DNA from 2 places in the Brevibacterium sp. NPDC056726 genome. Region 1 is predicted to be linked to the other one. Evidence: predicted binding sites of a transcription regulator. Region 1 holds the regulator's gene; the other holds the start of a gene.

Region 1 (16,105 bases):
ATCTGGCGCCGCCCCTGCCTCATCGAGTCGGGTACGGTCGGCGACTGGCGCCGCGGAATCGACGAGATGGTCGCCTGAGGACGGGGCACCTCGGCGCGGTCCCCCACTGACCGCGGAACCACCTCGGCGCGGTTCGTCACCGCCTGCGGAACCACCACCCCACCGCGGATGGGCACTCACCACAGCCCCACCTCGGCGGGGATCGATCTCAGTTCTGCCCGAGGAAGATCCCGTTGCCGGGTCCGAGCGGCAGGTCGAAGAAGTACCAGATCGCCAGCAGGCCCGCCCACGCGAGCCAGAACGGGATGACGAACGGGAACATCCGGGAGATCACGGTGCCGAGGCCGGCGTTCGGCTCGTAGCGGCGGACGAGGCCGAGGAGGACGATCATGTACGGGTTGAGCGGGGTGATGACCTGTGTGGCGGAGTCGCCGACACGGAACGCGGCCTGGATGAACGCGGGCTCGTAGCCGAGCAGGGCGAAGAGCGGGACGAAGACCGCAGCCATGAGCGTCCACATCGACGATCCGGAGACGATGAAGAGGTTGAGCACGCTCGCGAGCAGCATGAATCCGATGATCGCGGCAAAGCCGGTGAGGCCGATCGACTCGAGCCCGGACGCGCCGGCCACGGCGATCCACGAGCCGATGCCCGACCAGTTGAAGAGGGCGATGAACTGGCCGAGGATGAACGCGAGGATGAGGAACGACATCATGTCGACGAACGACTGCCCCATCATCTTGACGATGTCGTTCATCGACCGGATCGTGCCGACGACGAGACCGTAGACGACGCCCATGAGCATGAAGTACGCGAAGACGATGAAGACGATCGAGGACAGCAGCGGGGACCGCGGCAGGAAGCCGCCCTCCTCGTTGCGCCACGGGGAGTCGGGGATGAGGACCGCGAAGAGGATGACCGCGGTGAGGGCGAGCGCGGCGAGGACAGCCCAGCGCAGACCCCGCTTCTCCGCCGGCTCGAGCGTCGGGCTCATCGCCGTCTGCGCGGCCTCCATCTCCTGCGCCGACACGGAGTTCTCCGCATACTCCGAGCCTGACGCCTGGTACTTCTTGTCGAGTCCCTGCGTCGTCGCATCGACGTAGTCGCGCGGCACGCCCTTGCGGACCATGTTCGGTTCGATGAGCTTGTCGATGATGAGCCCGGCGATGAGGGCGAGGACGATCGAGGCGACGATGTTGAAGTAGTAGTTCGAGACCGGGTTGACCGCTTGGTACTCGACCCCGGGCAGCGTCTCCATCACCGAGGTGGTGATGCCGGCGAAGAGTGCGTCGAGGCTCGTCGGCACGATCGACGTCGAGTATCCGGCGCCGGTCGCGGCGAACCCGCCGATGAGACCGGCCATCGGGTGCCGTCCCGCGGCCTTGAAGACGAGCGCGGCGAGCGGCGGGATGATGATGAATGCCGAGTCGGCCATGATCGACCCGACGACGCCGACGAACCCGACGGCGTAGGGCAGCAGCCAGCGCGGGCTCTTGCCGAAGGCGACGCGGACGGCCGCGGCGAGCATCCCCGACTTCTCGGCGACGCCGACGGCGAGCAGGATCGGCAGCACCGTCGCCAGCGGCGGGAACCCGATGTAGTTCTCGCCCATCGTCGTCGTCAGCCACGCCAGGCCCTCCCCGGTGAAGAGGCCCCTGATCGCGACGACTTCGTCGCTGCCGGGGATCGTCACCGACACCCCGGCGAGCGCCATCGCCGTTGAGATCGCCCCGGTGAGGAGGAAGAGACCGAGGAAGAGCGTGAAGGGCTCGGGCAGTCTGTTGCCGATCCGCTCGATCCCGTCGAGCATCCGCTGCCCGATTCCGACTTTCCCTGACGCCTGCGTTGACATGGCTCTCTCCTATGAACGCGCTGAGTTCGGGAGGAAACCGGTGAAGGGCCCGAACCGCCGAGGTGGTGCTCACTGAACTCGCGACTGCCCTGTCCGCCGGAATTGTCCGACGATCACAGTGCTGTCGTGGAACAGTCTGGCACACCTCGGTGTCCGAGCTCACATGCGCGGATGCGTGCGCGGGACTCTGCGCGGGTTCGTCCTCAGACGCGGTTGATCCGGCGCACGGCGAGTTCGGCGAGCAGGGCAGCCCCGTCGGGGAGGACGGAGTCGTCGAAGCGGGCGAGCGGCGAATGGTTGCTCGGGGCCGTCGCCGGGTCCCCCGTCGCACACGCTCCGAGGAAGAGGTACGTCCCGGGCACCTCGTCGAGGACGAAGGAGAAGTCCTCAGCCCCGGCGTCGGGCGTGGGCTTGAGGGCGAAGCGGTCCTCACCGAAGACGTCGGCGACGGTCTCGGCCATGAACGCATGCTCATCGGGGTTGTTGACCGTGAGCGGGTAGACGTTGCGCATCGTCACCTCCGACTCCAGTCCGTGCGCCGCGGCGACGCCCTCCATGAGCGGGACGACGAGTTCGGCGAGCAGGGCGCGCGATTCCCGGCTGAACGAGCGGATCGTCGCATTGAACTCCGCGGAGTCCGGGATGATGTTCTCCTTCGTGCCCCCGGCGATCCGCCCGACGGTGACGACGACGGGGTCCCAGATGTTGAAGCGCCGCGTCACCATCGTCTGGAGTGCGGTCACCGCTTCGCAGAGCGCGGGGATCGGATCCATCGTCGTGTGCGGCGCCGACCCGTGACCGCCCGCCCCGTTGAACCGCACGGTCAGCGAATCGGGCGCCGACATCAGGGTGCCGGGGCGGCCGGTGAAGACCCCGCGGGGGATCTCGTGGGCGAGCACGTGGAGACCGTAGGCGGCGTCGGCGCGCTTGCCGGCGGCGTCGAGGACGCCCTCGGCGATCATCTGCTCCGCCCCGCCGTCCATCTCCTCGGCGGGCTGGAACATGAAGACGACGTCTCCGTCGAGCTCCTCGCGCATCGCGTGGAGGATCCGCGCCGCGCCGACGAGTCCGGCGGTGTGGAGGTCGTGCCCGCAGGCGTGCATCGTCTCCCCCGTCGTCGATGCGAAGTCCTCACCGCTCTCCTCGACGACGGGCAGCCCGTCCATGTCACCGCGCAGGAGGACCACCGGCCGGTCCGCACCGGTGCGGCCTCCGGGCTTCGTCCCGCGCAGCACCGCGGTGATGCTCGTCAGCTCCTCGCCGAGGCTGATCTCGAGGTCGAGTCCCTCGAGCGCGGTGAGCACCCGCTGCTGTGTTCGGGGCAGTTGGCGACCGAGCTCGGGCTCCCGGTGGAGGTCGCGGCGCAGGGCGATGAGGTCCTCGGCGAAGCTCTGCGCAAGCTCCCGAGTCCGGGATGCCTGTGGCGCGGCGGTCGTGGTCGGCTGGGTGTCCGTGGGCGATTCTGTGGGTGTCATGGGCAATAACGTAGGGTCGGCGGCTGCGGACCGGCAACGGTTCGCGAGCCGCTCGGCGAAGGTCTCGACAACTGTCGTCTCCGCGCCCGCCAACACGCGACAATCCGTCATTGTTCCGGTCAGAGGCGAGGCGCAAGGATTGAGACACTCATCACACACCAGGTCGCACAGGGAGGCAATGATGCAGACCAAGGCCACAGACTCACCGGACTCACCTCCGAAGAAATCGTCACCGCTCCCGCTCATCGCGGGCACCACGGTCGGCAACTTCGTCGAGTGGTTCGACTTCGCCCTCTACGGGTTCGCGGCGACGATCATCGCCGCGACGTTCTTCCCGCCCGACGGCGGTGCCGGTGCCCTGGCGGCGACGTTCGCCGTCTACGCCGCGGCGTTCGTCATCCGTCCCGTCGGCGGGTACGTCCTCGGTCGCATCGGGGACCGCTACGGCCGCCGCCGCGCCCTGTCGATCTCCGTCATCATCATGGGCCTGGCCACCGCCGCAATCGGGCTCATCCCCAGCTTCTCCGCGATCGGCTGGTGGGCACCGGCGCTGCTGCTCGTCTTCCGCTGCCTCCAGGGGTTCTCCGCCGCCGGCGAGTTCGTCGGGGCGACGACGTTCCTCATGGAGCACGCCCCGCAGGGCCGTCGCGGCCTGTGGTGCAGCTTCGTCACCACCTCGACGTGGCTCGGCACCGTCGGCGCCACCGCCCTCATCCTCGTCCTCCAGGCGAGCTTCGGCCCCGTCTACCAGGAATGGGTGTGGCGCGTGCCGTTCGTCTTCGGCGGACTCATCGCAATGGTCGGCCTCTACGTGCGCCTCCGCCTCGCCGAGACCCCCGTCTTCATCAAGACCGAGGAGAAGATCGACGACGCTCCCCGCCTGCGCGACCTCTGGGCCAAGCACAAGGGCATCATCATGATCGTCTTCGTCTACAACGTCTTCCTCGGCATCCTCACCTCCTCCGTCGTCGGCTACCTGCCGAGCTACCTCATCTCCGAGCTCCGGTTCGCTCCGCTCCAGGCCACGATCACCGTCACCGGCATGCTCATCGTCGCCGCGATCACCAGCCCGATGATCGGGGCACTGGCCGACAAATACGGTCGCCGCCGTCTCCTCATCCCCAGCGTCGCGATCGCCGCCATCGCCGTCGTCCCCGCCTACGGCCTCCTCGGCGTGGCGGCACTGGCCTGGCTCGGCATGATCGTCATGGTCGTCGCGACGAACTTCGTCGGCGTCGTCGGCAGCATCAGCGTTCCCGAGCTCCTGCCCCCGCAGTTCCGCTTCGTCGGTCTCGCCCTGCCCACGGCGATCGCCTACGCGATCTTCAGCGGCACCGCTCCCCTCGTCAACTCGAGTCTCATCTCCGCCTTCGGCACCGCCCTGGCGCCCGGGTTCTACACCCTGGCGATCGGTGCGATCGCGTTCCTCGTCCTCGCCCGGTGGCTGCCGGAGACTAGGGACTCCTCGATCGCCCACGGTGCGCAGCTGCGCACCCGCTGAGACGACATGGGCTGGGCCGCGTCCGCGTCCTCTACTCTTGGAGGCATGCAAGATGAGGTCCAGTCCATCGTCGATGCCCTGAGCACGGCGCTGGGGCGCACCGTCTCGGTCAGCGACTACTCGATCCGCCACATCGCCCACTCGAGGCAGATGGGAGCCGTCGACCAGGCCCGCATCGACTCGGTGCTCCGTCGCCGCGTCTCACCCCAGCTCCAGGAGTTCATCTACTCCCAGGGCGCCCGTCACGCCACCGGGCTCTTCGAGGTCGCAGCAAACGAGAGCCTCGACGCCCGCATCGCCCGCTACGGCCACCCCATCAGCGCCGATGGTCGGACCCTGGGCTTCATCTGGCTCCTCCGCAGCGAAGGCCCGCTCGGTGCGGAGGAGGAGAAGACCGTCGCCGAGGCGGCCGCCTCGATCAGCCGGGAGCTGCGGAGACAGGCCCACGCCGGCCGTGCCCGGGACACCGCCCTCAAACAGCACCTCGCCGATGCCCTCTCCCCCGACGCGGAGGAGCGGACCAAGGGCGCTGAGGCACTCGCCCAGGAGAGGCTCTTCGGCGCCCAGGCCTCGACCCTGCTCGTCCTCGACTTCACCGCCACCGCCTCGGCGAGCACCGCCCAGACGGGGATGAGCGCCGCGCTCATGCTCGAACGCTTCACCGACTGGTTCTCCCTGGCTCCGGGCCTCTTCCACGACTTCGCCGACCACAGCGTCGTCCTCCTCGGCGCGGAGTTCCCCGACGATTCGGTGCGGCAGTGGTGGCGGGGCGAGCTCACCGACCAGGACGTCATCGCCCGGGTCGGCATCGGCCTCGGCGACGCCCTCGACGACCTCCGCGACGCCGAGGCGACGTTCGCCGCCTACCGTCACGCCCGGACGGCCGCGCGCATCGCCCTGACCACCGACACCGCCCCGGTCGCCCTGCGCCGCTTCGCCGAGCTCGGCTACTACGGACTCCTGCCCGAGGCGAGCCCGGAGACCCTGGCGACCCCGGTCGCCGCAGTCATCGCCGCCCTCGTCACCGATCATCCCGAGCTCGCCGAGACGCTCGAGCGCTACCTCGACGCCGCCGGCGACGTCCGCGCCACCGCCTCGGCGATGTACCTCCACCGGGGCAGCCTCTACAACCGGCTCAAGCGGATCGAACAGCTCACCGACCTCGACCTCGGCAGCGGCGGTGACCGGCTGAGCGCCCATCTCGGCCTAAAACTGCTCCGCACGACTGGACAGCTGTCGTGGCCGGAGACCGTCGAACACGACAGTCAGCGATAGTCGCACGGGCCGCACCTCGAGATAATCGAGACACGACCACCGTTTCAACGACGAGATCAGAGGTAACCATGGCGATCTGGCTGGCCAACCCCACTGTGATTCCCTGCACCGGCGACGAGACCGACAAGGGTCCGGGCACCGCACCGCGGGAGGTCACGGGAATCCGCATCGACGATGGCCTCATCGATCGCATCGGAGGGTCCGCCGAGGCGGGGGACGAGGTCATCGACGCCGCCGGCCTGACGCTCACCCCGGGGCTCATCGACGGACACACGCATGCGGGCATGGCGAGTCCCGTCGATGCGAGCCTGCGCCACGATCTGCCCGTCGCCGTCCTCGCCGCCGACATCTTCCACGTCTGCGGTGAGGCCCTCGACGCGGGGTTCACGACGCTGCGCGACTGCGGCGGCCTCGACCTCGGCGTCCCCCAGGCGATCGCGAGCGGCCGCGTCCGGGGCCCGCGGATCGTCCAGTCCGGTCCGATCCAGGCCCAGACCGGCGGGCACGGCCACTACTCGAGCGAATGGGAGCCGACCGAGTACTTCGACACCCATGCGATCCCGGGGCTGCGGACGATCGCCCTGCTCGCCGACAGTCCCGACGAGGTCCGCAGGAACGTCCGTGAGTCCTTCCGCCGCGGAGCCGACTTCATCAAGATGTGCGTGACCGGCGGAGTGCTCGGCTTCCGCAACAACGTCGAGGCCACCCAGTTCACGTTCGACGAGATCGCTGCGGCCGTCCACGAGGCGACCGCCCGCGGCACGTACGTCACGGTCCACGCCCACAACGCGACGGGCATCCGCACCGCCATCGAGGCCGGGGTCAAGTGCGTCGAGCACGGCACCGGCATCGACGCGGAGACCGCGCAGCTCATGGTCGAGAACGGCGTCTCCCTCGTTCCGACGTTCGCCACCGCCTACGTCTACCTCACCGGGTCGAGCGCCTCCGGGGTCGAACACGACTTCTCCGCGCAGATCGACGGGGTGATCGCCGGGATGGAGTCGTCCCTGCGCGAAGCCAGGAAGGCCGGGGTGCGCATCGGTCTCGGCTCGGATCTCACGGGACTCAACCAGGTCAACCGGGCCGAGGAGATGAAGCTGCGCTCGCAGCTCGAGTCCCCGGAGGCCGCGCTCATCGCCGCGACCCGGATCAACGCGGAGCTCTGCGACCTCGGCGAGGTCACCGGCACGATCGAGGAGGGCAAGCGCGCCGACCTCGTCGCGTGGACGGCGTCGCCGCTCGAGGATCCCACCCGCTTCACCGACCGGTCGACGATCGCACACGTCTTCCTCGACGGCAGGCGCGTGGCGGGATCGGCTGCCGGGTGATCGTCGGCCTGTTGCGCTGAACCCGTTCAGTCGAAGTAGTGCTCGACGTCGATGGCGCCGCCGGCGCGGGTGAACTCCGCGTCGACTTCGGCGGCGAGAGCATCGTCGACGAGGTAGTCGAGCGCCGTGCACGCCAGCCCGTAGGCGGCGTCGCGGGCCGCGGCCTCGGCGGCCGGGGTGATCGCGGCAGCGGCGAACTCCCGGGTATGCAGGGCCACCTCGGCGTCGGCGGTCCTGATGAGCGGATGGATGCCGGGGATCCGGTAGGAGACGTTGCCGAAGTCCGTCGAGGCCGCGATCGACTCGTCGAGGACGCCCGCCGGCAGCGGTGAGCGTCCGCGCTCCTCCTCGTGGAGGGCCCAGCGCGTCGTCAGCGCCGCATTGCCGCGCACCGGCAGCGACGGCGGGTGCTCATCCCACGTCACCTCGACCCCGGTGCCGGTCATCAGCGCCGCCCCCATCGCCGCCTCCTCGACCCGCTGCGAGAGCTCCTTGAGCGTCTCCGGGTACTTCGAGCGGACGTAGCACTGTACGGTCGCCGATTCCGTGATGATCGAGGGCCTCGTCCCGCCGTCGGCGATGACGGCGTGGAGGCGGGAGATCGGCGGCATCTGCTGCCGGAGCAGGCCGAGGCCCTGATAGAAGAGGGTCGCGGCGTCGAGTGCGTTGCGTCCCATGAAGGGCTGCGCCGAGGCGTGTGCGGCGACTCCCGTATACGTGACCTCGAGGAGGCGACGGCCGAGCCACACCTGGTCGGCGCAGTCGTAGCCGTACCCGTGGACCATGATCGCCGCGTCGATGCCGTCGAAGGCACCGGCTCGGGCCATGACCTCCTTGCCAGAATGCCCCTCCTCGGCGGGGGTGCCGAGGAGGACGACGGTGCCGGGCACGGCCGCAGGATCCCTCTTGGCGAGGTCGTCGAGTGCGAGGAACGCCCCGACTGCGGCGGCGGCGATGAGGTTGTGGCCGCACGCGTGGCCGATCTCCGGCAGCGCATCGTATTCGGCGAGGATGGCGATCGTCCTGCCCTCACCGGAGCCGGTCGTCGCGCGCAGGGTCGTGTCGACGCCGTAGCGCCCGGTCTCGACGGCGATGCCGCGGGAGGCGAGGACGGCGGCGATCGCGGCGACGGATTCGTGCTCCTCGTACGCGGTCTCGGCGAGGCCGTGGATGGTGCGGAGGAGTTCGGTGATGTCGGCGCCGACGGTCTCGAGTCCCTCCGCGATCGCCTCGGTGCTCGTCGTCGGGGCGCCGGTGAAGGTGTCGGTCCACTCCCCTGCCGCGCCGGCGCGGGCCTGCGTCTCGGCGGAGATGTGGTCGAGGTAGGACTCGTCGGGAACGGCGGGGCGGCTGAGATCGCGCAGGGGGCTCATGTCACTCAAGCATAGGAGACCCGAAGCCCACAGCCAGGCGCTAGGCCGCGGTGAGCTGGAGGGCGAGGGAGTCGACGCGGTCGATGATGAGCGCATCGACGGCCAGCGCATGCTGGAACCGGTCGAGTTCGCTGTCGTCGACGTCACCGCGGACGCCGAGGCGGATGCCGAGTTCCGGTCCTTCGACGTGGACGCGGGCGCTGCCGGGGCTGAGACTGATCGTCGCCAGCCATGGGAAGGCCTCGGCGATCGTCGCGATCGCCTGTCCCACCTCGGCGTCGGCCCACGACGGCGTCCACGGACGGCCCTGCGCGAACGCGAACAGCGCGGGACGCCGCAACAGGAACGACCGTGCGGTTCCGGGGTCGAGGACGACGAGCTGGGATTCGGCTTCGACGGCGCCGAGGACGAGGCGCTCGGCTTCGATCGGCACGGGTCGGGCCTCGGGGTGCCAGGCCGTCAGCGGGGGGATCGCGGAGAACCCGGGCGTGCATTCGCGACCGTCGGCGGCTTGGAGGCGGACCATCGCCATGTCCGAGGAGTTGTCGACCATGAGCCCGTTCTCCCCGACGCCGTGGTCGATGGCCAGGGGCACGATCGGCGCGTAGAGGCGGGTGCCGGACAGGGCCGTGACGACGCCGCGGTGGGCCTCGGGGTCGAGCGGTGCCCCGGCCACGGTCTCGAGGGCCGTGAGCAGGGCCGCGTCGGCCTCACCGGTGTCCCCGGAAAACGGGTTCGGGGCGAGGCTGCGGCCCTCCCACGGCTGGCCGGCCGAATCGGTCGACACGGTCTCAGCGTCCCGCGACGTCGAGGGCCTCTTCGAGCGTGAACTGCCCGGCGTAGAGGGCCTTGCCGACGATCGCGGAGTCGACGCCGGCGGGGACGAGACTGCGGAGGCTGCGGAGGTCATCGAGGCTCGAGACGCCGCCGGAGGCGGTGATCGGCTTGTCGGTGCGCGTCGACATCGATTCGAGCAGGTCGAGGTTGGGTCCCTGGAGGGTGCCGTCCTTGCGGACGTCGGTGACGACGTAGCGGGCGCAGCCGGCTTCCTCGAGGCCGGTGAGCACCTCGAAGAGGTCCCCGCCGTCCTTCGTCCATCCGCGGGCGGCGAGCGTCTGCCCGCGGACGTCGAGGCCGATGGCGACCTGGTCGCCGAAGCGGGAGATCATCTCGGCCGTCCACTCGGGGTTCTCGAGCGCCGCGGTGCCGATGTTGACGCGTTCGGCCCCGGTGTCAAGCGCCCTCTCGAGGCTTTCGGTGTCGCGGATGCCGCCGGAGAGTTCGACCTTGATGCCCACGGCCTTGACGACCTGGTTGAGGAGATCGGAGTTCGATCCCCGACCGAACGCCGCGTCGAGGTCGACGAGGTGGATCCATTCGGCGCCGCGCTCCTCGAAGTCGTGGGCGGCGTCGATCGGTGAGCCGTAGTCGGTTTCCGTGCCCGCTTCGCCCTGGACGAGGCGGACGGCTTTGCCGTCAGCGACGTCGACGGCGGGGAGGAGAACGAGCTTGTCAGTCATGGTGGCCTTTCCTGGGTCGCAGTCGGTGGTGCGGTGGTGGATGCGACGCTGAGTCAGTGATTCCGGGACCGGGCCGGTCCCGGGGCGTGCGGGTCAGTCGTTCGGCGCGGATGCTCCTGGCGAACCGGGGCTGTCGGGCGACCCTGGATTGTCGGGCGACTCGGGATCGCTGGGCGTTGCGGAGAACGTCGCGATCCAGTTGCGCAGGAGTCCGGCACCTGCGGTCGCGGACTTCTCCGGATGGAACTGGGCGGCCCACGTCGTCCCGTCCTCGACGGCGGCGACGAAGTCCCCGCCGTGGGTCGCGGTCGTCACGAGCGTCCCGGGCGGGTGCTCAGTGGCGGCGTAGGAGTGGACGAAGTAGAACTTCTCGTCCTCGATGCCGGCGAACATCTGCGAACCGGGGGGCGCTGTCACGCCCGTCCACCCCATGTGGGGCACGACCGGCGCGTCGAGCGCGGTGACCTCACCGGGCCACAGGCCGATGCCTTCGGTCTCCTCCCCGTGCTCGCGTCCGCGGGAGAAGAAGACCTGGAGGCCGACGCAGATGCCGAGCAGGGGACGACCGGCGGCGTGCCGGTCGCGGATGAGATCGACGGCGCCGACGGATTCGAGCCCGCGCATCACGGCGGAGTACGCGCCGACTCCGGGCACGAGCAGGCCGTCGGCGGCGTCGATGACCGCGTGGTCGGCGGTGAGGGTGACGTCGGCACCGGCGGCCTCGGCGGCGCGCACGGCGGAGCGGACGTTGCCGGCGCCGTAGTCGAGCACGGCGATCGTCGTCATCAGCGCTGCCCTCCTGAGAGGACGCGGGAGATCCGCCACAGCGAGAACCCGAGGACGATCGCCCCGACTACGGCGACGATCCAGGCGACAGCGTTGCCGCCGAGGCCGACGGTGACGCCGAAGGCGAGGACGAGACCGGCGAGGACGGCGACGACGATCCACATGAGCGCGGTGCGTGCGAGCGCGGCCCGTCCCGGCGTCATCGTCGCCGCGCTCGCCTGGAGCTTCGACATCGACGAGGTCGGGATATTGCCCTCGACCTCCTCAGGCGTGACGGTTTCGAGGAGGATCTGCTCGGTGACGTCGGGGAGGTTGCGCAGTGCGAGTCCGGCCGGGACATCGGATTCGCGTGCCCCGTGCCGGAAGTGGCCGGCGTCGATCTGCTCGTCGCTGCGGACGAGGAGGAGGACCTCGTGTTTGCCGGCGAGCTTCGAGATCGCAGCGGCCGCCTCGTTGCCGGCTTCGACACCGGTGTCGGAGAGCACGATACCGGTGAAGTCGCCGATGGGCACGATGGTGCCGGAGATGTTCGAGAGCACGCACGCGGCGGCGAGCTGGTCGGGGACGCCGAACGGGGTGACGACGACGGTGGTGCTCACAGGACTCCCTTGGTGCTCGGGACAGCGGTGGTGCGGCCGTCGGGTTCGACGGCTTCGCGCAGGGCGCGGGCGAAAGCCTTGAACTGGGCTTCGACGATGTGGTGCGGGTCGCGACCGCGCAGCAGGTCGAGGTGGACGGTGAGTCCGGCGTGGAACGCGATCGACTCGAGGGCGTGGGAGGTCATCGAGCCCGTGAAGTGCCCGCCGATGAGGTGGTACTGCTGCCCGTCGGGTTCGCCCTGGTGGACGAAGTAGGGGCGGCCGGAGATGTCGATGACGCAGCGGGCCAGCGATTCGTCGAGCGGGACGAAGGCGGCACCGTAGCGGCGGATGCCGGCCTTGTCGCCGAGTGCTTCGGCGATGGTCTGCCCGATGACGATCGCGGTGTCCTCGACGGTGTGGTGGACGTCGATGTCGGTGTCGCCGGAGGCGCTGATGTCCATGTCGATGAGCGAGTGCTTCGCCAGTGCGGTGAGCATATGGTCGAAGAACGGCACCGTCGTCGAGATGTCTGCTCTGCCGGTGCCGTCGAGATCGAGGGCGACGGACACGGTCGACTCGGATGTCGATCGGTCGCGTTGGGCCTTCCTCATAGTGAGCCTTTCTTCGCTCTGGTCATCACGCGGCGCATGGGTGCGCCGCTGTCCATTGTCTCAGTCCCCGTCCGCATCGTGCACAGCGGTCTCGCCACAGAGCATCGGCGGTCTCGTCGCCGAGGCGGTGGTGGCGGTCTCCGATGGGCGTCAGCGATGGCTGAGCAGCGTGTCCGGTGCGGTCGCGACGATGTCGTCGAGGGCGGCGAGGAACGCGTTCGTCTCCGCTTCGGTGCCGGCGTTGACCCGGGCGTGGTGGGGAATGCCGATGTCGCGGATGAGGATTCCGCGGTCGAGGAGCTGCTGCCACAGGTCGGCCGGTGAGGCGATGTTGCCGAAGAGGACGAAGTTCGAATCGCTCGGGTAGACGGTGAATCCGAGGGTGGCGAGGCGCTCAGCGATGGCCGTGCGCGAGTCGATGAGCCGGTCGACGTTGCCGAGCAGCAGATCGGCGTGATCGAGCGCCGTGCACGCGAGGACCTGGGTGATGTCGGAGAGGTGGTAGGGCAGCCGGACGAGGCGGAGCGCGTCGATGACTTCGGGGGCCGCGATCGCGTAGCCGAGCCGCAGTCCCGCGCAGGCGAAGGCCTTGCTCATCGTCCGGGAGACGACGAGGCGCGGTCGCCCCTCGAGCAGGGTCATCGCCGAGGGCAGGGCGGGTCGGGAGAACTCGGCGTACGCCTCGTCGACGATGACGATTCCACGGCAGTTCTCGTATGCGGCGGCGATGACGTCGAGGCCGATCGAGGTGCCGGTCGGATTGTTCGGGGTGCAGAGGAAGACGATGTCGGGATCGACGCGGGCCACCTCGGCGGCGACGGATGCGGCGTCGAGTTCGAACTCCTCGTCACGGGAGGCCGCCACCCAGGTCGCGCCGGTGCCGGTCGTGATGAGCGGGTGCATCGAGTAGCTCGGGGTGAAGCCGAGAGCGGTGCGTCCGGGTCCGCCGAAGGCCTGGACGATGTGGGAGAGGACCTCGTTCGAGCCGTTGGCCGCCCAGATCATCTCCGGGACGAGGTCGACCGAGCCAACCGCCCGTTCGTTGACGCCGTCGAGGTAGGTGACGAGGTGCTCACGCAGCGCCGTGAATTCCCTGTCGGGGTAGCGGTTGAGTCCGGCGAGGTGGCCGTCGACGGCCCGGCGCATCGCCTCGGTGACGACCTCGGGGATCGGATAGGCGTTCTCGTTGACGTTGAGCTGCACCGGAACGTTGAGGTGCGGAGCGCCGTAGGGCTGCTGACCGACGAGGTCGGAGCGGACCGGCAGAGAGTCGATGTTTCCCACACACCGATTTTAGCGCTGGGGAACGTCGAGACTCTGCCCGGGGTGGACGACGGGGCTGTCGAGGTGGTTGAGCTCGACGATGTCGGCGACGACCTCACGGGTGTCGCGGTCGAGGCCGAGGTTCGAGGCCACGGTCCACAGCGACTCGCCCTCGCCGACGACGACGGCGTCAGCGGCGACTCCGACGACCTCTCCCTCAGCGACCGCCTCGGCGGTGAACGTCTGGGTGGAGATGAAGAGCGTTCCGCCGATGATGGCGAGAGCGCACAGGGCGGTGCGGAGCAGGCGCACGGCGCGGCGGCCGCGGACGGTCAGACGCATTTCGTGATTCTTCTCAGACATCGCTTTACCTCTTTCTTCGTACGATTCCACCCGCAATGGGTAGAACGTCTGTTCTATTCAACATGCCAATCGAACAAATGTCCAGTCCATCTCGAACATTTATGAGACAATGAGCGAGAACCAGCGTTGTTGATCGATCTCGAACAACCATCCCAGGCGGCACTGACACGAGATCTCTCGAAGCGCTTCGACCGGTGGGATTAGAACGAAGGGGAAGAGGCAATGGTGCAGAACAAACGAGGCAGAGGCAGGCCGCGCAACGAGGATGTGGCCAGCGAGATCGCGGCTGCGCGCAGCGAAGAGGACGAGGTCGAGATCCCCGACGGGCCGACCGGAGCCGGCGACTTCCGGCTCTCCCCCCGGCAGCGGCTCGTCCTCGAGACGATCGAACGCGCCGTCGTCACCAACGGCTACCCGCCGAGCATGCGCGAGATCGGCGAGGCCGCGGGGCTCGCATCGCTCTCGAGCGTGGCGCATCAGCTCTCGCAGCTCGAGCGGCTCGGCTATGTCCGTCGCGACCCCAAGCGCCCCCGGGCGATCGAGGTCGTCAATCCCTTCGAAGAGGAGGAGGCGGAGCGCGCGAAGTACGAAGAGCTTGCCAACAACACCGTCCAGGTTCCGGTCGTCGGCCGCATCGCCGCCGGTGGTCCGATCCTCGCCGAGCAGGAGGTCGACGACGTCTTCTCCCTGCCGACGCAGGTCGTCGGCTCCGGCGAGATGTTCCTCCTCAAGGTCGTCGGCGATTCGATGATCGAGGCGGCCATCTGCCACGATGACTGGGTGGTCGTGCGCAAGCAGCACACCGCTGACAACGGGCAGATCGTCGCCGCCCTCCTCGACGGCGAGGCGACGGTGAAGACGCTCAAGCGCAAGGCCGGGCGCCAGTGGCTGCTCCCGCAGAACAAGGACTACGACCCCATCGACGGCACGTATGCGCAGATCATGGGTCTCGTCGTCGCCGTCATTCGCCGCCTCTGAGAGCTGTTACCGGGCACGGCCTGCGCGGAGCGACTGCGCATATCGCGGGCGCTATCTGCAGAGTTCGGTTGCTCGAGCACTGCCTGCGCCCGGCGACGATTGCCCCCGACCGGTCACGGTCGGGGGCACTCGTGCGTTCCGCAGGGTCCCTGGGCGCGGACGACCGCCTCGGCGGCAGGGCACGACCGCCTCGGCGGGTTCAGATTTCGAACCCCGCACACGCAGCCGCACAGACAACCCGTGCACGCGGTGGATCAGCGGCTCCGCGTAGGGGGTGCGAAGCTGCGCGGTGTGTGTGCCACTCCGGGTTGTGCGTGCGAAGCTCCGCGACGGATCTGCGGCGCCGCGGTGGTCGTCGCGCTCCGGGTGCCCTTCGACCGCCTCGGCGGGCTCAGATTTCGAATCCCGCACACGCAGCCGCACAGACAACCCGTGCACGCGGTGCGTCAGCGGCTCCGCGTAGGGCCTACGAATCTGGACGGTGCATCAGCGGCTCCGCGGTGGTCGTCGCGCTCCGGGTGCCTTTCGACCGCCTCGGCGGGCTCAGATTTCGAATCCCGCACACGCAGCCGCACCGACAACCCGTGCACGCGGTGGATCAGCGGCTCCACGTAGGGGGTGCGAAGCTGCGCGGGGTGACTGCCACTGAGGGTTGTGCGTGCGAAACCGCGCGACGGATCTGCGGCGCAGCCGAATCAGAGACTGGGATCGTTCACAGACCGTTCTGCACATCGGTCAGGGAGTCGGCAGTCGGATAGCCCTGCGTCGAGTCGCCCATTCCGAGCAGAAAGACCAGGGTGAGCACCATGGCAGCACCGCCGAGAACGAAGGCCACAACTGGCCAGACGTTGAGATAAGTGGCGCCCATGAGCAGCCCGATGCCCCCGGCGGCGAAAAGGGCGAGACCCGTGAGGAGACTCGCCAGCCAATGTTTCCGCTGGGGCTTCTTCTTCCGTTTGCGCGCCATGGCGCGAACTGTACCACCCGGCCCCGCGGACCTCATCCCTTGGCTGCGTCGTCGTCCTTCGCGTCGGCGAGCCGGCCGAGGGCGGTGCGAACGAGCTGCGCGTCGGTCGTCGGCCACATCTGCGGCATCGAGTTGACGAGGTAGCCGGCGTACCGGGCCGAGCGCAGCCGCGAGTCGAGCACCGCGACGACACCCTTGTCAGCTGTCGAGCGGATGAGGCGTCCGGCGCCCT
Region 2 (16,105 bases), on a different contig from region 1:
ATCCGCGCGCCGCGGGCCTGAGCATGGCCGAGGTCGCTGCGGCCAGCGGCTTCCGGTCGGCGGCGCAGTTCTCCCGCACCTACCGCGACCGCTTCGGCATCAGCCCGCTGCGCCACCGCCGACAGCTCGCAGCCGAGCTGCCCGGCAGCTGACCAGGGACCCGGCCGGTGAGCGAGGTGTCATCCGTTGAGGTTGTGGAGGGCGATGAGCTCGCGGGCGCGCTCACCGTCGCGCGCCGCGATCGCGTCGACGATCTCGACGTGGAGGTCGTAGCGGGACCGCACGTACTCCGGCAGCGGGGCGTCAGCGCTGCCGGCGATGCTCACCGCGTGGTCCTCGAGCAGCCCGAGGACGCCGAGGTAGACGGATCGCAGCATCTGGCTCGGCGACGCCTCGGCGATGACGCGGTGGAGCGCCCAGTTGGCCCGGGCGAACTCGAGGTGCTCGCCGGCGTCGAGGGCCGCGCGCATCCTCTCCAGCTGCCCGCGCATGCCGGCGATGTCGGCCGGCTGCGCGGAGGTCACGGCGTCGTCGATGAGCAGCGGGTCGAGCGCGTCGCGGATGCGGATGGCGTCGGGGACGGAGGGCTCGGCGGTGTCGAGGGCGAGCATCGCGTTGCCGAGGCGGGCGATCGCGGACTGCTCGTCGACGAAGATGCCGCCCCCGGGTCCGGGCTTCATCGTCACGTATCCGCGTGCCTGGGCGAGCGCGAGCGCCTCGTTGAAGGTGCCGACGGACACCCCGCATTCGGTGCGCAGCGTCTCCTTCGTCCCCAGCCGCGTGCCCGCCGCATGGCGCTGGGCGATCGCGATGATCATCGCCGTCGCGGTCTCCGTGCGGCTCGCCGCTGTCCCGGCGGACGTCGCCGCCGCCTCGGCGATCTGCTTCGTCGCAGGCATCGCCACCTCCTTGTCACGTCACCCTTGATTATCCACGATTCACTGCTATCGTAATCATCATAATCATTATATCGATTAGCTCAATGAGGAGTACGGCATGACCGCACAAGGATCCATCTCGGAAATCGGCTACGTCTCCCTGCTCACCAGGGACCTCCACGCCTCGATCTCCAACGCCGTCGACGTCTTCGGTCTCGTCGAGACGGAGTCGACGGCGAAGAAGGCGTTCCTCACCGCGCAGAACAAGCACCACGAGCTCGTCTACACGCAGTCCGACCAGGACGCCGTGGACCACCAGGGGCTCGTCGTCGAGAACTCCGCGGAGCTCGAGGCGATCCGTGCGAAGGTCGACCGCGGCGGGTACACGATCGTCTCCGAGCAGCCGATCGAGGACCACATCGAGGAGGGCTTCGCCTTCGTCGGCCCCGAGGGCTTCACCTGGCAGATCTACACCGAGAAGCTCGACTACAGCATGCTCAAGCGGGGCACGACCGCTCCTGATCGCCTCGGGCACACGAACATCCAGGTCCTCGACGCCCCGGCGCAGACGGAGTTCTTCAAGGACGTCTTCAACTTCGCCGTCTCCGACCAGATCGGCAACGAGCACTTCTTCCTGCGGTGCAACAACGATCACCACGGGGTCGCGATCTTCACGTCGAACAAGACCGGAATCCACCACCACGCATGGCAGGCCGGGAACGTCTACGATCTCGTCCGCCTCGGCGACCGCCTCGCCCGGCGGGGTGCGCGCCTGGCGTGGGGACCGGTGCGCCACGGGGCCGGCGACAACGTCGCCGTCTACTACGTCGAACCGACCGGTGCGGTCATCGAGTACTACTGCGACATGGAGACGATCCGCGACAAGGACCGTCCCGCCCGGCACTGGGACCCCGACGACCTCTACTGGATCAACCAATGGGACGGTCAGGTGCCCGCCGACATCCTCGACCACGGGATCCCCAACCGGCAGCGCTGACCGCCGCCCCATCCACCCTGTCATCAGCTCAACCTGTCACCAACAGAGAAGGACACCCATGAAACTCGCCAACCACAACTCCCGCGCCGTCATCGTCACCGGCGACAACCAGGGCATCGATGTCGCCGCGGCCAGCGACGGCCGGTTCGGCCCCGAGATCCAGGATGTCTACGATCAGTGGGACGACTTCCTCGCCTGGGCGCCCGAGGCGACCGGTGAGACGGTGACCATCGACCCGCAGCAGCTCGGCGCGGTCTCCCCGCGTCCGCTGCAGTCGATGGGCGTGGGACTCAACTACGCCGAGCACGTCACCGAGAGCGGTTTCGACACCCCGGAGAAGCTGCCGCCGGTGTTCCCGAAGTTCCAGTCCTCGCTCACCGGTCCGTTCACGACCGTCAAGCTCGTCGCCGACGGACGGAACGACTGGGAGGCCGAGCTCGTCATCGTCATCGGACGCGAAGCCCACGACATCGCCGAGGGCACCGGATGGGACTACGTCGCCGGCGTCACCGTCGGCCAGGACCTCTCCGAGCGCGCGATCCAGCTCGACGGACCGGCCCCGCAGTTCGGCCTCGGGAAGTCCTACCCCGGCTACTCGCCGACGGGTCCGTGGCTCGTCACCCCCGACGAGCTGCCCAACCGCGACGACCTCGCGATCTCCGATAAGCTCGACGACGAGGTCGTCCAGGACGGTCGCACGAGCCAGATGCTCTTCGACGTGCCCTCGCTCGTCGAGAAGCTCTCGGAGATCCTCACCCTCCATCCCGGCGATGTCATCTTCTCCGGCACCCCGTCGGGCGTGGGCTTCACGCGCGAACCGCCGAAGCTCATCCAGCCGGGGCAGGTCCTCGAGACGACGATCGAGGGCATCGGCACGATCCGCCAGGAGTTCGTCGGCTGAGTCCCGGGTCCGATCGGGTCGGGGCACCGGGTTCGTCCTGATACGAGACGATCGTCCTGACTCCAGAGGTTCGTCCTGACATGAGAGGGGGCGGAGGCGCAGGCCTCCGCCCCCTTCTGCGTGCTCTCTCGACAAACCTGTGCGTGCTCTCTCGAAAAACTGGAACGCTGCGAGGAGAATCTCCGCAGAATTCGAAACCAAGTTGCCTTTGCTCATCTCTCATGCCGAACGAGGTTGTGATCGCTTCGCCCTCGCCCCTATAGTGACGAGCATCGGCGCGAACACCGACGTTCTCGATGCCGACTCGTTTCGACCTGCCGGAGGGTGAGCCATGCGCTATGTAGTCGGACTGACGAAGGACAGCCGGGGCCGCGACGCGATCTCGCTGGCGACGACCCTGGCGCAGTCGCTGGACGACCCCGGTGCGGTCGAGATCGATCTCGTCCACGTCATCAGCGGCGCACACCCGGACGATGCCGCCACTCCTCAGGAGCGGGAGTACCAGCGCCTCAAGGCCGACGAGGCCGAGGAGTGGATGGCGAAGTCCCTCTTCCTCATCCCGAAGACCCTGCGGGCGCGCGCGACGATCCACTTCGCCGACTCGATGGCGGAGGGGATCCTCGAGGTGGCCGCTGTCAGGCGCACCGATCTCATCATCGTCGGAGCGGCCAGTCACGGACCGTTCCGCCGCTTCACCGTGGGATCCGTCGCCAATGCGCTTCTCCACACCGCCACCGCCCCGGTGGCCCTCGCTCCGGCAGGCTACCTGCCGCCCAGCGATCTCACCCGCATCACGTGTGCGCTGGGCACGCGGACCGGCGCCGAGGCGGTGCTCCAGGTGGCCGTCGACTCCGCCGTCCTCCATCGCGTCCCTCTGCGGATCATCTCGCTCGTCTCCCTCGACGCCGTCCCCGCGGCGAACGCCCCCGACAAGCACGCCGAACGCGTGCTCGAGGAGGCATCGGCCAGCGTCGACGGCGCCGTCGACGTCTCCGTCGACATCGCTCGCGGGCGCTCGACGGAGGCCGCGATCGAGAGCCTCGACTGGAGCGAGGGAGAGATCGTCCTCATCGGATCGAGCCGACTGGCGCAGCGCCACACGATCTTCCTCGGCACCACTGCCAACAAGATGCTCCGCAGTCTGCCCGTGCCCATGGTCGTCATCCCCCGGTACCATCCCCTCGACGGTGCGGACAGTCCGTCCCAGCCGATCTGAGATGAGCGCGACTTCCGACGATCAGCACGACCGTCGCCGGACCGAGATCCGATCGCCGATCGAGATCAGCGCCGCTGCCGATGAACCCCTCTACCGGCAGCTGCGAAAAGCTCTCGAGCATCAGATCATGTCCGGAGCGTTCAACCTCGACACTCCCCTGCCGTCGTCCCGGACGCTGGCGCGCGAGATCGGAGTCTCCCGCAACACCGTCAACGCCGCGATCCAGGAACTCGTCGCCAGCGGGCTCGTCGAAGCCCGGTCGCGCAGCGGCCACTTCGTCAATCGCGAGCTCGTCGAGGGAGAGACGGACGCGACCGAGCCGGTGCCGGATCGAGCGGAGTCGATCGACTGGGCCGCGAAGGTGCGCGTGGGGGCGGACGCCGCACTGCCGGAGATCGTCAAGCCCAAGGACTGGCGCTCCCGCCCGTACCCCTTCGTGGCGGGCCAGATCGATCCCGAGGAGTTTCCCCGCCTCGCCTGGGCGAAGGCGCTGCGCACCGCGATGGATCCCGAACATCTCTGGCACTCCGTGCGCGATGCCGTCGACGAGGACGATCCGATGCTCGTCGACATGCTGTGCCAGCGGATCCTGCCGGCGCGCGGCATCCACGTCGGCGCGGAGAACGTCCTCATCACCGCCGGCTCGCAGCAGGGGCTCGATCTCCTCGCGCAGATGCTCATCCACCCCGGGATGCGAGTCGGAGTCGAAGACCCCGGCTACCCGGATGCCAAGCACTCCTTCGCCCGGATGGGAGGCAGCCTCGAGGGCATCCCCGTCGACCGCCGGGGAATGGTCGTGCCCGACAGCCCGCCCGATCTCCTCTACGTCACACCCAGCCATCACTGCCCGAGCAACGTCACCCTCGACTCGGCACGGCGCCGACACCTCCTCGCGCAGACGCGCACCGCCGATTCGCTCATCATCGAGGACGACTACGATTCGGAGTTCCGCTACCGCGGCAAGCCCACCCCTGCACTCAAAGCACTGTCGGGATCCGATCACGTCATCTACCTCGGATCGTTCTCCAAGTTCCTCGCCCCCGGTCTGCGGCTGGGCTACATCGTCGCCGATTCCGGGCTCATCCGACGGCTGCGCACCCACCGCCGCTATTCCATCCGCCACGTCTCCGGGCACACCCAGCGCGCCATGGGTCTGCTCATCGAATCCGGGCAGTACCAGCGCACCGTCGTCCGCCGCCGCACCCACCTGCGGCAGAAATGGCTGCGCCTGACCGAGGCGCTGACGGCCGAGCTGCCGTGGACGATCCCCTTCCCGGCCGGCGGGGTGAGCGTCTGGATCGCCGGTCCGCCCGAGCTCGACGCCCGCGACCTCGCCGCCGAATGCCTGCGCCGCGGGGTCGTCATCGAAGGCGGTGACGCGTTCTTCCTCGATCCGCAGGGCTCGCGCAACCACTTCCGCCTCGGCTTCTCCGTCATCGGACTGGAGGCGATCCCCGCCGGTGTCAAGGAGCTGAGATTCGCGCTCGAATCCCTGCTCGGCAGTCCTCTGACCAGCTGAGATGCCGATCCCCGCGCTGGTACCAAAGAAATGCCACCGGATTGGGGCTTCAGCCGCGGGCCCGTCGACACCAGAGTGAGACCAGGATCACTTCCATCGATGATCCCGGCCGCACACACCGTCGTGGCGGCCACGACTGCAGGATTGGAGAGTCGCGTGACGAACTCGGATATGAGAAGCCGTGCACAGAAGCACCTGTTCCCCCACTTCACCACCGGGAAGGTGTGGAACGACGACAGTCTGCCGATCATCGTCGGCGGTGAGGGAAGCTATCTCACCGACGAGAACGGCGACCGCTACCTCGACGGCCTGGCCGGCCTCTTCTGCGTCAACATCGGACACGGGCGCACGGACATCCCGCAGGCCGCGTTCGAGCAGATGAGCCGGCTCGCCTACTGGACGAACTGGGGCTCGGCCCACCCGGCAGCCATCGACGCGGCGACCTTCATCGCCGAGCACGCCCCGGGCGACCTCGAGACCGTGTTCTTCGTCAACTCGGGGTCCGAAGCCGTCGAGTCAGCCGTGAAGTTCGCGCGCCAGTACCACGTCGCGCAGGGTGAACCGCAGCGCACGAAGATCATCGCCCGCGACATGGCCTACCACGGGACGACTCTCGGGGCCCTCGCCGTCACGGGGATCCCGGCCTACAAGGCACCCTTCGGCGATCTCATGCCGGGCGTCTTCCACGTCCCCAACACCCTCGGCGAGACGATCCCCGAGGGCGGCACCGCCGCGGATCTTCCCTCGATCCGCGCCATCCGCGAGCTCATCGAGGCTGAGGGAGGCGACACCTTCGCCGCGCTCTTCGCCGAGCCCGTGCAGAACTCCCGCGGCGCTCTCGTTCCTCCCGACGGCTACTGGCAGGAGCTGCGCAGGATCTGCGACGAACACGGGATCCTGCTTGTCGCCGACGAGGTGATCACCGGATTCGGGCGCCTCGGCGAGTGGTTCGGCTCGATCAAGTTCGACGTCGTCCCCGATCTCATCACCTTCGCCAAGGGCTCCACCTCCGGCTACGCGCCCCTGGGCGGGGTCATCATCCGCAGACCGCTGGCCGAAGCCGTGCTGTCCTCACCGCAGGCGGGCCTGTTCACGCACGGCGCCACCTGGGGCGGACACCCCGTGAGCACCGCGGTCGCCGTGGCGAATCTGACGGCCGTGGAGAACGAGAACGTGCTCGGCAATGTCCGCAGCCTCGAACCCTACTTCCAGAACGGCCTCGACCGGATCGTCGAGGACCATCGCAGCATCAGGGAGTATCGGGGGGCCGGATTCTTCTATGCCATCGAGATGATGGGCGATCGGGAGACCGGTCGCGAACTCACCCCGGAGGAGTCGAAGACCGTCCTCACCGAGGTGATCCCCGCGGCGATGAGAGAGGTTCAGCTCATCACGCGGCCGGACAACCGCGGAGCGACGATGCTCGTGCTCTCCCCGCCGCTGACTGCCGACCAGGACGTCCTCGACGACCTGCTGACGAAGGTCGACCACGTCATGAGCGCAGTCGACGCCCACCTCGGCGCCTCACTCCTCACCGCGGTCTGAGGCAGCGATGAGCAGCTCACCGGTCGCCGACGCCGCGCCCGACCTCGCCGGGGAGCCGACCGCGATGCCGGACGGCATCGACGATCTGCTCGTGACGCGAGTGCGCGAGGAGGGTGCGGGGATGCCCGCACCCCGGATCATCCTTCCCGAGGGGGACGATGAGCGGGTGGTGCGTGCGGCCGGTGTGCTCGCCGACCTCGGCTTGGCCCCCGTGCTCATCGGCGATGCGGGCACCGTCGGCGCCCTCCGCGCAGACGGTCCGCGTCGGCCGGTCCTCCCGACGGTCGAGGCGGCCGACCTCGCCCACGGTGCGGCCGGCGCCGTCATCCGGGCGAAGGCGGTGGGACGCCATGCGGGAGCGGCCGACACCTGGCTGAGCGATCCCGTCCACCTGGGAATGGCCGCAGCGGCGGCCGGCATCGGGGACGTCGTCGTCGCCGGTGCGACCCGCCCCACGGCCGACGTCATCCGCTCGGCGCTGCGCATCCTCGGTCTGGCACCGGGCACCGCGCTGCTGAGCTCATCGTTCCTCATGAAGCTCGCCGACGGCCGGTATCTCGGGTTCGGCGACTGCGCCGTGGTGCCGAACCCGGATGCTGCCCAGCTCGCCGCGATCGCCCGCGCCACCGCGGACACCTTCACCTCGATCACCGGGGAGTCGCCGGCAGTGGCGATGCTCTCGTTCTCCACCGCCGGCTCGGCCGATCACCCCGACCTCGAGATCATCCGCTCGGCGACAGCCGCTCTGAGCGCCGCGCACCCCGATCTCGAGGTCGACGGGGAGCTCCAGTTCGACGCTGCGCTCATCGACTCCGTGGCGCGCGCCAAGGCGCCCGAGTCGACGGTGGCGGGGCACGCCAATGTGCTCATCTTCCCCAATCTCGCCGCCGGCAACATCGGCTACAAGATCGCCGAGCGCCTCGCCCATGCGCAGGCCTTCGGGCCGCTGCTCCAGGGCCTGGCCTCGCCTGTCAACGACCTGTCCCGCGGGGCGAGCGCAACCGACATCGTCAATGTCGCCCTCATCACCGCCCTCCAGCATCTGACGACGCAGAGCCGCGATCGGCGCTCCGTCGCAGATCCCACTCAACGTGCGGCCGCGCGGCGCACCGGCGCCACGGGCACCCGCCCTCAGCGCTCCCATTCACCGCGCCGAACGATCACACGTTCGTGATTGAAGAAGAGGTTCCATGTCCGAGTCAACAGAGCATTCGACCCCGCAGACAGCACCTGCCGTGACCGCACACCACGATCAGCCCGAGCGGCTCGCGAAGACGCTCAAACCGCAATGGGTCTTCGCCATCGCCCTCGGCTCGGCGGTCGGGTGGGGAGCGTTCATCCTTCCCACGGACTGGCTCGCCACCGGAGGACCGCTGGGCGTGCTCTCCGGCTTCGGCATCGGTGCGGCGCTGATGATCGTCATCGCGGTCAGCTACGGCTTCCTCATCCGCACCTTCCCGGTCTCCGGCGGCGAACTCGCCTACGCGCTCATCGGCTTCGGTCGCGTGCAGGCGTTCTTCGCAGGATGGTTCCTCACCTTGGGCTACATCTGCATCGTCGCCCTCAACGCCTCGGCGCTGGCTCTCCTCTTCCGCACGCTCATGCCCTCGATCATCGAAACCGGATATCTCTACACGGTCGCCGGATGGGACGTCTACCTGCCGGAGGTCCTCATCTCGATCACCGCGCTCGTCGTGTTCGCCCTGCTCAACATCCGCGGCAGCGCGATCTCCGGCCGCATCCAGTTCTGGGCCTGCGTGATCATGATGGTCGCCGTCGCCGCGATCCTCATCGCCGTGCTCGCCAGTCCGGTCTCCGTCATGGCGAACATGTCGCCGAGCCTGCCCGACGGTGTCAACCCGTCGGCGGCGATCTTCGCCATCGTCGCCATCGCCCCGTGGGCCTTCATCGGATTCGACAACGTCCCCCAAGCCGCAGAGGAGTTCGACTTCTCCCCGAGCAAGGCGATGCGGCTGATCATCCTCGCCATCCTCGCCGCCGCGGCCCTCTACATGGCGATGGTCTTCGCCGTGGCGGTCGCCGAACCGTGGCAGGAGCTCGCGACGTCCGGATCGGCGTGGGGCACCGCCGAGGCGGTCACCGGAATCATGGGCGGCTCCGGTCTGTTCCTGTTGGCCGTGGCCATCACGATGGGGGTGAGCACCGGCCTCAACGGCTTCTACGTCTCCGCCAGTCGCATCCTCCTGGCGATGGGCCGGGCACAGATGATTCCGCCGGTCTTCGCCCGTCTCCACCCGAAGTACAAGACCCCGCACATCGGGATCCTCGCCGTCATGCTCATCTGCCTCATCAGCCCATGGTTCGGCCGTGCCGCACTCACGTGGGTCGTCGACATGTCCTCGATCGGCGTGACGATCGCCTACCTCTACACCTGTCTGTGCGCCTTCCGGATCTTCCGCCCCAGCAGCGAGACTCCGGCCGCGGATGCTCTGCCGGGCACCTACTCGACGGTGAAAAAGGTCCTCAGCGGTCTCGGAGCCGTCATCGCGGTCTTCTTCATGGGCCTGCTCCTCATTCCGGGGTCACCCGGAGCCCTGGGCAGGGAGTCCCTCATCGCGCTGGCCGTCTGGATCGTCATCGGCATCGTCTTCTTCGTCTCCCGAATCCGGCACAACCGCCGCCTCACCGACGCTCAGGTCGACATGCTCGTCCTCGGCAACGAGCGTCCGGCACCGACCCGCTTCAGGGAACGCGCGCAGCTGCGCCGTGAGGGTGCACTGCCGCAGCCCGACGACGAGACCTCACGCGAGGGCTGAGAGTCCGCACGCCACGGCGGTCATGCCTGAGCACCCGGTCAGCCGGGGAACGCTCAGACATGACCGCCGTGGCGTCCCAGCGCGGTCCTCAGGGCCTCGACGACCGCGCGGGTCGAGGCGCGATCGCCGAGAGTCTCCGGCTCAAGGGCGATCGCCGACTGGTAGAAGTCGGAGACGTCGCATCCGAGGCCGACTCCGATGAGGTGACGGTCCGGACGCGCCGCCGCCGCGATCGTCGCAGCGAGGTCCCTCGCCAGATAGTCCTCGTCGTTGGCCTCCGCGGTCGCCCCGTCTGCCGGACTGCCGTCGCTGACGACGACGAGCACGGTGCGCGCGGCATCGACCCGGTCGAGGCGCGTGAGCGCCCAGCGCACCGCTTCCCCGTCGACGCCTTCCCGGTAGAGCGAGAGCTTGAGCAGGCCGGCGAGAGCGAAGCGGGCCCGGCGGGCAGTGGTGGCGGAGTCCTTGAAGACGAGGTGGTCGACCTCGTTGAGTCGACCGATGCCGGCCGGGGACCCGGACCTCTGCCAGGACCTCTTCGGTCGTCCGCCGTTCCACGCGCCGGTGGTGAAGCCGAGGACCTCGGTGACGACATCGAGACGGTCGAGGGCCGTGACGAGACCATCGAGGAGAGCGGCGAGTCCGGCGGCGTGGGGCTTCATCGACCCCGAGCAGTCGAGCAGGAACGTCACCGCGGTGTCCGGCTGACCCGTCGTCGTCACATCCCTGAAGACACGGCGCTCCCCCGGTGAGGTGATGAGGCGGGAGAGTCGGCGCGGATCGAGGACTCCGGATTCACCGTCCTCGAGGTCGCAGACCTCGACCGGAGCGGCGACGACGGGCTGGAGTCGGCTGATGATCGGCGCCACCGGCGCTCGCCGGTCCTGCGTCTGCTCATCGAGCTGCCGACGCAGATCGCGCAGCTGCGCCGGGCGGACGACGTCACAGATGTGACGGGTGCTGTCGAAGCTCGCGTCCCAGATCGCATAGCCGCGGCCGGCCGATCCCGGCGACTCCGGCGACCCGCCGGGAGCGGCGAAGGGACTCTCGGAGACATCGAGCACGAGTGAGAACGCCGAGGCGGTACCCCTGCGGCGCGGTCGGGTGCCCTGGCCCCACTGCTCCTCGTTCTCGGCCATGCGCGCCGCGACGAACGCGGCGAAGTCGAGCGCGGCGGGAAGGAACGCCGACTGGGACGTCCGCGTCCGTCGCAGGCGGACCAGCAGCTCACCCATGTCCGCGGCGAGATCGGCTCGGGTCGCCTCGATGAGGTCGACGCAGTCCTCGCTGATCGGCTCTCCGGTGAGCGTCGAGCGCGCGACCACCGTGATCGTGAGCAGAAGGATCCCCTGGTGGGTCTCGTGCAGGCGCGAGCCGAGGAACTCCCGGCACCACTCGGTGTGCCGCTGCGCGAGATTCTGTCGCACCCCGGGCAGGTCCGCCAGCGCCTCGCATCGGAACTGCTCGAGGACCTCGACGACGAGCCGCTCCGCCGTCGAGTCCGGAAGGGCTGACCTGTGATCGCCGAGGTCGCTGTGGCGCATCCGCAGCGCCATCGCATCGGCGGCTCCGCGCAGGGAGGAGAGGCCGGCATCGGCCAAGGAGGGATAGAGGTGCGGAGCGTTGAGAGGAAGTCTCCCGTGGGTGTCGATCGGACGGGCGCCCCAGCGGTCGAGGTCGGAGTCTCCCGACAGCGCCCGCAGCACTCCTGCCAATGTCCGGTCGATGCGTCGCTGCTCGTCGGCGCCCCGCGAGCGGGACCGGTCGGCAACATCGCGGTGTCCCCGCGGTCGGGTCGACGGGTCCATCTCAGTCCACCGACAGCGAGGTCAGCACTGCGGGATCGGTGCCGAAGCCGCGTTGGAGGAATTCGCCGAGGAGAACGTGCTCGGACGGGTCGCAGCGGTTGGCGAAGGAGAACTTGAAGGCGAGTTCGACGTCGTTGAAGATCAGGGCATTCTGCGCCCAGGAGATGACGGTGCGCGGAGACATGAGCGCGGAGAGATCGCCGGCGGCGAAACCTGTCCGGGTCATGTTCGCCACGGACACCATGGTCTCCGCCGTCTCCCTCCCGAACCGCTCGACGAACCCGGGCACTTGGCCGGTGACGACCTCGTACTCACGCTGCGGTGTCAGATAGTCGAGCTTCGCGACGATGCCCCACCGGTCCAGCTGGGCCTGGTTGAGTCGCTTGACGCCGCTGTAGAGGCCGTTGAGGTTGCCCAGTCCGACGGTGTTCGCCGTCGCGAAGAGCCGGAACTGGGAGTGCGGACGGATGACGCGGTTCTGTTCGGTGAGCGTGAAGAGACCCTCCCGCTCGAGCAGCCGCTGGATGATGAACATCACCTCGGGCCTGCCTGCGTCGTACTCGTCGAAGATCAGCGCCATCGGTCGGCCGAGGGCGAACGGGACGATGCCGTCCTCGAAGCGGGTGCGCGGATGGCCGTCTTCGATGACGACCTGGTCCTTGCCGACGAGATCGGTGCGGGAGATCTGACCGTCGAGGTTGATCCGCATGACCGGCCAGTTGAGCCGTGCCGCGACCTGTTCGATGTGCGTGGACTTTCCCGTGCCGTGCAGACCCTGGATGAGGACGCGCGAATTGTGGATGAACCCCGCGAGGACGGCCCGGGTCACCTCCGGGTCGAAGCGGTAGTTCGGATCGATGTCCGGGACGAGGCTGTCGTCGCCGGTCAGCCGCGGCACCTGCAGGTCGCTGTCGAGGCCGAAGAGCCGACGGGCGGATTCCCAGGTGATCGAGTCCCCGGCCGGCGTGGGGTCGGACATGGTGCTGAGCGGATCCGTGGCGGTGCGCATGGTCGGCGCTCCCTTCGTCTGGCGTTCCCCGAGGCGAGAGGCGGTCCGCTCCGGCGACGCATTCGTGGTCGTATCAGGCGATCTCGGTGCTGCGGTCGATGTCGTCGATGCGGGAGATCTTCTCGGCTGCGGCCTGCACCAGCGGCAGGAGAGCGACGAGATCGTCCTCGGACTTCCGCAGCACCGGGGCCTGAATGGCCACGCACTGATTCGACCTCCCCGCTTCTCCGGGGACGAGCACGGCCAGGCACACGAGTCCGTCGAGGTACTCCTGGCGGTCGACGGCGAATCCCTGCTCCCTGATCTCGGTGAGCTCCGCGTCGATGCGGTCCGGATCGGTCATCGTGTGTGGGGTGAAGGCCGGCAGCTGCGACCCGGCCAGCAGACGGCGGCGCTGAGTCTCACCGTACTGGGACATGATCATCTTCCCGCTGGCCGATGCGTGGATCGGCACGCGGGCTCCCGCTTCGAGGTGGACCCGCAGGGGGTGCTGAGTCTCGACGCGGTCGAGGTAGATGACGTCGCTGCCGGCGACCGTCGTGAGGTTGCAGCTCTCCTCGACATCCTCGGCGAGCTGGGCCAGGATCGCGCGACGAGCCCCGTGCCGTGTGTCGTTGAGCAGAATGTCCTCGGCCATGCGCCGCAGGCGCGCACCCGTTCCATAATGCCGGCCGTCGCTGTGCCGGGTGATGAGACCGGCGCCCTCGAGCTGCTGGAGCATGCGGTGAAGCGTGGGCTTGGGCAGTCCGGTCTGCACGACGAGGGACTGCAGGGTGAAGATCTCGTCGCGCGTCGAGATCAGCTCGAGCAGCGAGATGAGGCGCAGCGCCGGCGTCTCCCCGACGAGCGAGAGTTCGGCGCCGAGGCCCGGTTCCGCGAGATTGTCCATGAGCACGCCCTCCTTGGTGTCTCGGAAAATCATACCAAACAGAATAATAACCGGAACACGTATTGACGCGGTCGCCCGCCACCGCCTAGTGTTCTAAGTGTTCAACTTTTTCATCCGAATTGAACGAATAAACGAGACCTCGAAGACGTGGTCTTCCCAACCTCAAGGAGGAGTTGGCATGACAGAACTCGCTGATCGGACCGAGGTCGACGCACCCGAACACGCTCCGAAACCGCAGAAGATCACCTCCTCGGAGGCATTCGTCGAGACCATGGTGGCCAACGGCGTCACCGATGTGTTCGGCATCATGGGATCGGCATTCATGGACGCGATGGACATCTTCGCGCCGGCCGGCATCGACTTCGTTCCGGTCGTCCACGAACAGGGCGCGGCCCACATGGCCGACGGATACGCTCGGGCATCCGGCCGCCACGGAGTGGTCATCGGGCAGAACGGGCCCGGCATCTCGAACTGCGTGACCGCGATCGCGGCGGCCTTCTGGGCGCACTCCCCGGTCGTCATCGTCACGCCCGAAGCGGGCACTAACTCGATCGGGCTCGGTGGATTCCAGGAAGCCAATCAGCTGCCGATGTTCCAGGAGTTCACGAAGTACCAGGGCCACGTGACGAACCCCGCGCGGATGGCCGAGTTCACCGCCCGCTGCTTCGACCGGGCCCAGTCGGAGATCGGGCCCACCCAGCTCAACATCCCCCGTGACTACTTCTACGGCGAGGCGGCCCCCGACATCCCGCAGCCCCAGCGCATCGATCGCGGTGCGGGCGGCGAACAGAGCCTCAACGATGCCGCAGAGCTGCTGGCCCAGGCGAAGAACCCGGTGATCATCTCCGGCGGCGGAGTCGTCATGGCCGACGGAGTCGAGGAGTGCATCGCCCTGGCCGAGCGCCTCGGCGCACCCGTGGTCAACAGCTACCAGCACAACGATTCGTTCCCCGCCAGCCATCCGCTGTGGGCGGGCCCTCTGGGCTACCAGGGGTCGAAGGCGGGAATGACCCTGCTCAATCAGGCCGACGTCGTCCTCGCGCTCGGCACCCGCCTCGGACCGTTCGGCACGCTCCCGCAGTACCAGTTCGAGTACTGGCCCACGGAGGCGAAGATCATCCAGGTCGACGCCGACCACAAGATGCTCGGACTGGTGAAGAAGATCGACGTCGGCATCTGCGGCGATGCCAAGGCCGTGGCCGCCGAGCTCCTCGGGCGCCTCAACGAGAAGACCGTCATCAGCGACGCCACCAAGGACGAGCGGGCGAATCTCATCCGCGCGGAGAAGGAGGCCTGGGAGGCCGAACTCGATTCCTGGACCCATGAGAAGGACGAGTTCTCCCTCGACGTCATCGACGAAGCGGAGAAGGAGGAGGGCAACTGGCTCCATCCGCGTCAGGTGCTGCGTGAGCTCGAGAAGGCGATGCCCGCCGACGTCATGGTCTCCACGGACATCGGCAACATCAACTCGGTGGCGCACAGCTACCTGCGGTTCGAGCGTCCGCGCAGCTTCTTCGCCCCGATGAGCTTCGGCAACTGCGGCTATGCGCTGCCGACGATCATCGGCGCGAAGCGAGCCGCTCCGGAGCGCCCGGCCATCGCATATGCCGGTGACGGCGCTTGGGCGATGAGCATGGTCGAGGTCCTCACCGCCGTCCGCCATGACATCCCCGTCACCGCGGTCGTCTTCCGCAACCGCCAGTGGGGTGCGGAGAAGAAGAACCAGGTCGAGTTCTACGGTCGCCGCTTCATCGCCGGTGAGCTCGACAACGGGGAGAGCTTCGCGGCGATGGCAGAGAGCATGGGCGCCGATGGGATCGTCGTCGACAGGCTCGAGGACGTCGGCCCTGCACTGCAGCGGGCCGTCGATGCGCAGATGAACGAGGGCAGGACCACGGTCATCGAGATCATGTGCACGAAGGAGCTCGGCGATCCGTTCCGGCGCGACGCACTGCGGATGCCGGTCCGCACACTCGACAAATACAAGGACTTCGTCTGAGGAAGAGGATCAGGGGCGCGCGGCAGCAAGCCGTGCGCCCCTTCGCCGTAGGGAGACTCCGTTGAACTGGTACATCGTCTGGATACTCGCGTTCCTCGCCCTGCTCTTCGCCGTCAGCCTCCGCTCCTCGAAGACGGTCAAGACGGCCGACAACTACGTCATGGGCGACTTCAGCCTCGGCTTCTTCCCCATCTGCGGATCGGTGATCGCCACCGTCACCGGTTCCGCGGCCCTCATCGGCGCCGCCGGCAAGGGATTCACCCTGGGTGTCTCCTACCTCATCACCAGCCTCGCCTTCGTCGGCTTCACCATCGCCACCGTCATCGTCCTCGGCCCGACGATCCGCAGGCTCCGGCTCTACACGCTGCCGGAGCTCTTCGCCCGCAGGTTCGGCAGAGCCGCAGCCCTCATCCCCGCCCTCATCACCGGACTGCTCTACATGACCCCGACCTTCGGGATGCAGCTGGTCGGCATGGCGGCCCTGCTGTCGTCGGTGACACCGATCCCGACGTTCTGGGGAGTGCTCCTCGGCTTCCTCGTCACGCTCGCCTTCACCATGATCGGCGG

The links. The regulator LexA, encoded in region 1, represses DNA repair genes until DNA is damaged. The targets are predictions, from matches to a motif close to TCGAACANNTGTTCGA.
Region 2: xsc (sulfoacetaldehyde acetyltransferase) is a predicted target of LexA. The motif match lies at 13,679-13,694, and genes of this name have one in related genera.

Annotation. Positions count from the first base shown of each region.
Region 1 covers NZ_JBHTYZ010000008.1:55,894-71,998, forward strand. The annotation lists gene ACFQ91_RS16700 (NAD-dependent epimerase/dehydratase family protein) at 1-78, shown strand, start outside; gene ACFQ91_RS16705 (AbgT family transporter) at 209-1,852, opposite strand; gene ACFQ91_RS16710 (M20 family metallopeptidase) at 2,056-3,327, opposite strand; gene ACFQ91_RS16715 (MFS transporter) at 3,506-4,828, shown strand; gene ACFQ91_RS16720 (helix-turn-helix domain-containing protein) at 4,874-6,103, shown strand; gene ACFQ91_RS16725 (amidohydrolase family protein) at 6,172-7,431, shown strand; gene ACFQ91_RS16730 (M20 family metallopeptidase) at 7,458-8,804, opposite strand; gene ACFQ91_RS16735 (SseB family protein) at 8,845-9,591, opposite strand; gene priA (bifunctional 1-(5-phosphoribosyl)-5-((5-phosphoribosylamino)methylideneamino)imidazole-4-carboxamide isomerase/phosphoribosylanthranilate isomerase PriA) at 9,596-10,324, opposite strand; gene hisH (imidazole glycerol phosphate synthase subunit HisH) at 10,418-11,110, opposite strand; gene ACFQ91_RS16750 (hypothetical protein) at 11,110-11,709, opposite strand; gene hisB (imidazoleglycerol-phosphate dehydratase HisB) at 11,706-12,302, opposite strand; gene ACFQ91_RS16760 (histidinol-phosphate transaminase) at 12,453-13,586, opposite strand; gene ACFQ91_RS16765 (LysM peptidoglycan-binding domain-containing protein) at 13,596-13,907, opposite strand; gene lexA (transcriptional repressor LexA) at 14,151-14,906, shown strand; gene ACFQ91_RS16775 (hypothetical protein) at 15,619-15,873, opposite strand; gene ACFQ91_RS16780 (ATP-dependent DNA helicase) at 15,906-16,105, opposite strand, start outside.
Region 2 covers NZ_JBHTYZ010000002.1:96,316-112,420, reverse strand. The annotation lists gene ACFQ91_RS03995 (helix-turn-helix domain-containing protein) at 1-152, shown strand, start outside; gene ACFQ91_RS03990 (FadR/GntR family transcriptional regulator) at 180-899, opposite strand; gene ACFQ91_RS03985 (VOC family protein) at 997-1,875, shown strand; gene ACFQ91_RS03980 (fumarylacetoacetate hydrolase family protein) at 1,934-2,776, shown strand; gene ACFQ91_RS03975 (universal stress protein) at 3,108-3,992, shown strand; gene ACFQ91_RS03970 (PLP-dependent aminotransferase family protein) at 3,994-5,511, shown strand; gene ACFQ91_RS03965 (aspartate aminotransferase family protein) at 5,683-7,056, shown strand; gene ACFQ91_RS03960 (phosphotransacetylase) at 7,064-8,230, shown strand; gene ACFQ91_RS03955 (APC family permease) at 8,247-9,833, shown strand; gene ACFQ91_RS03950 (cobalt chelatase) at 9,887-11,641, opposite strand; gene ACFQ91_RS03945 (AAA family ATPase) at 11,643-12,650, opposite strand; gene ACFQ91_RS03940 (IclR family transcriptional regulator) at 12,724-13,572, opposite strand; gene xsc (sulfoacetaldehyde acetyltransferase) at 13,718-15,538, shown strand; gene ACFQ91_RS03930 (sodium:solute symporter) at 15,600-16,105, shown strand, end outside.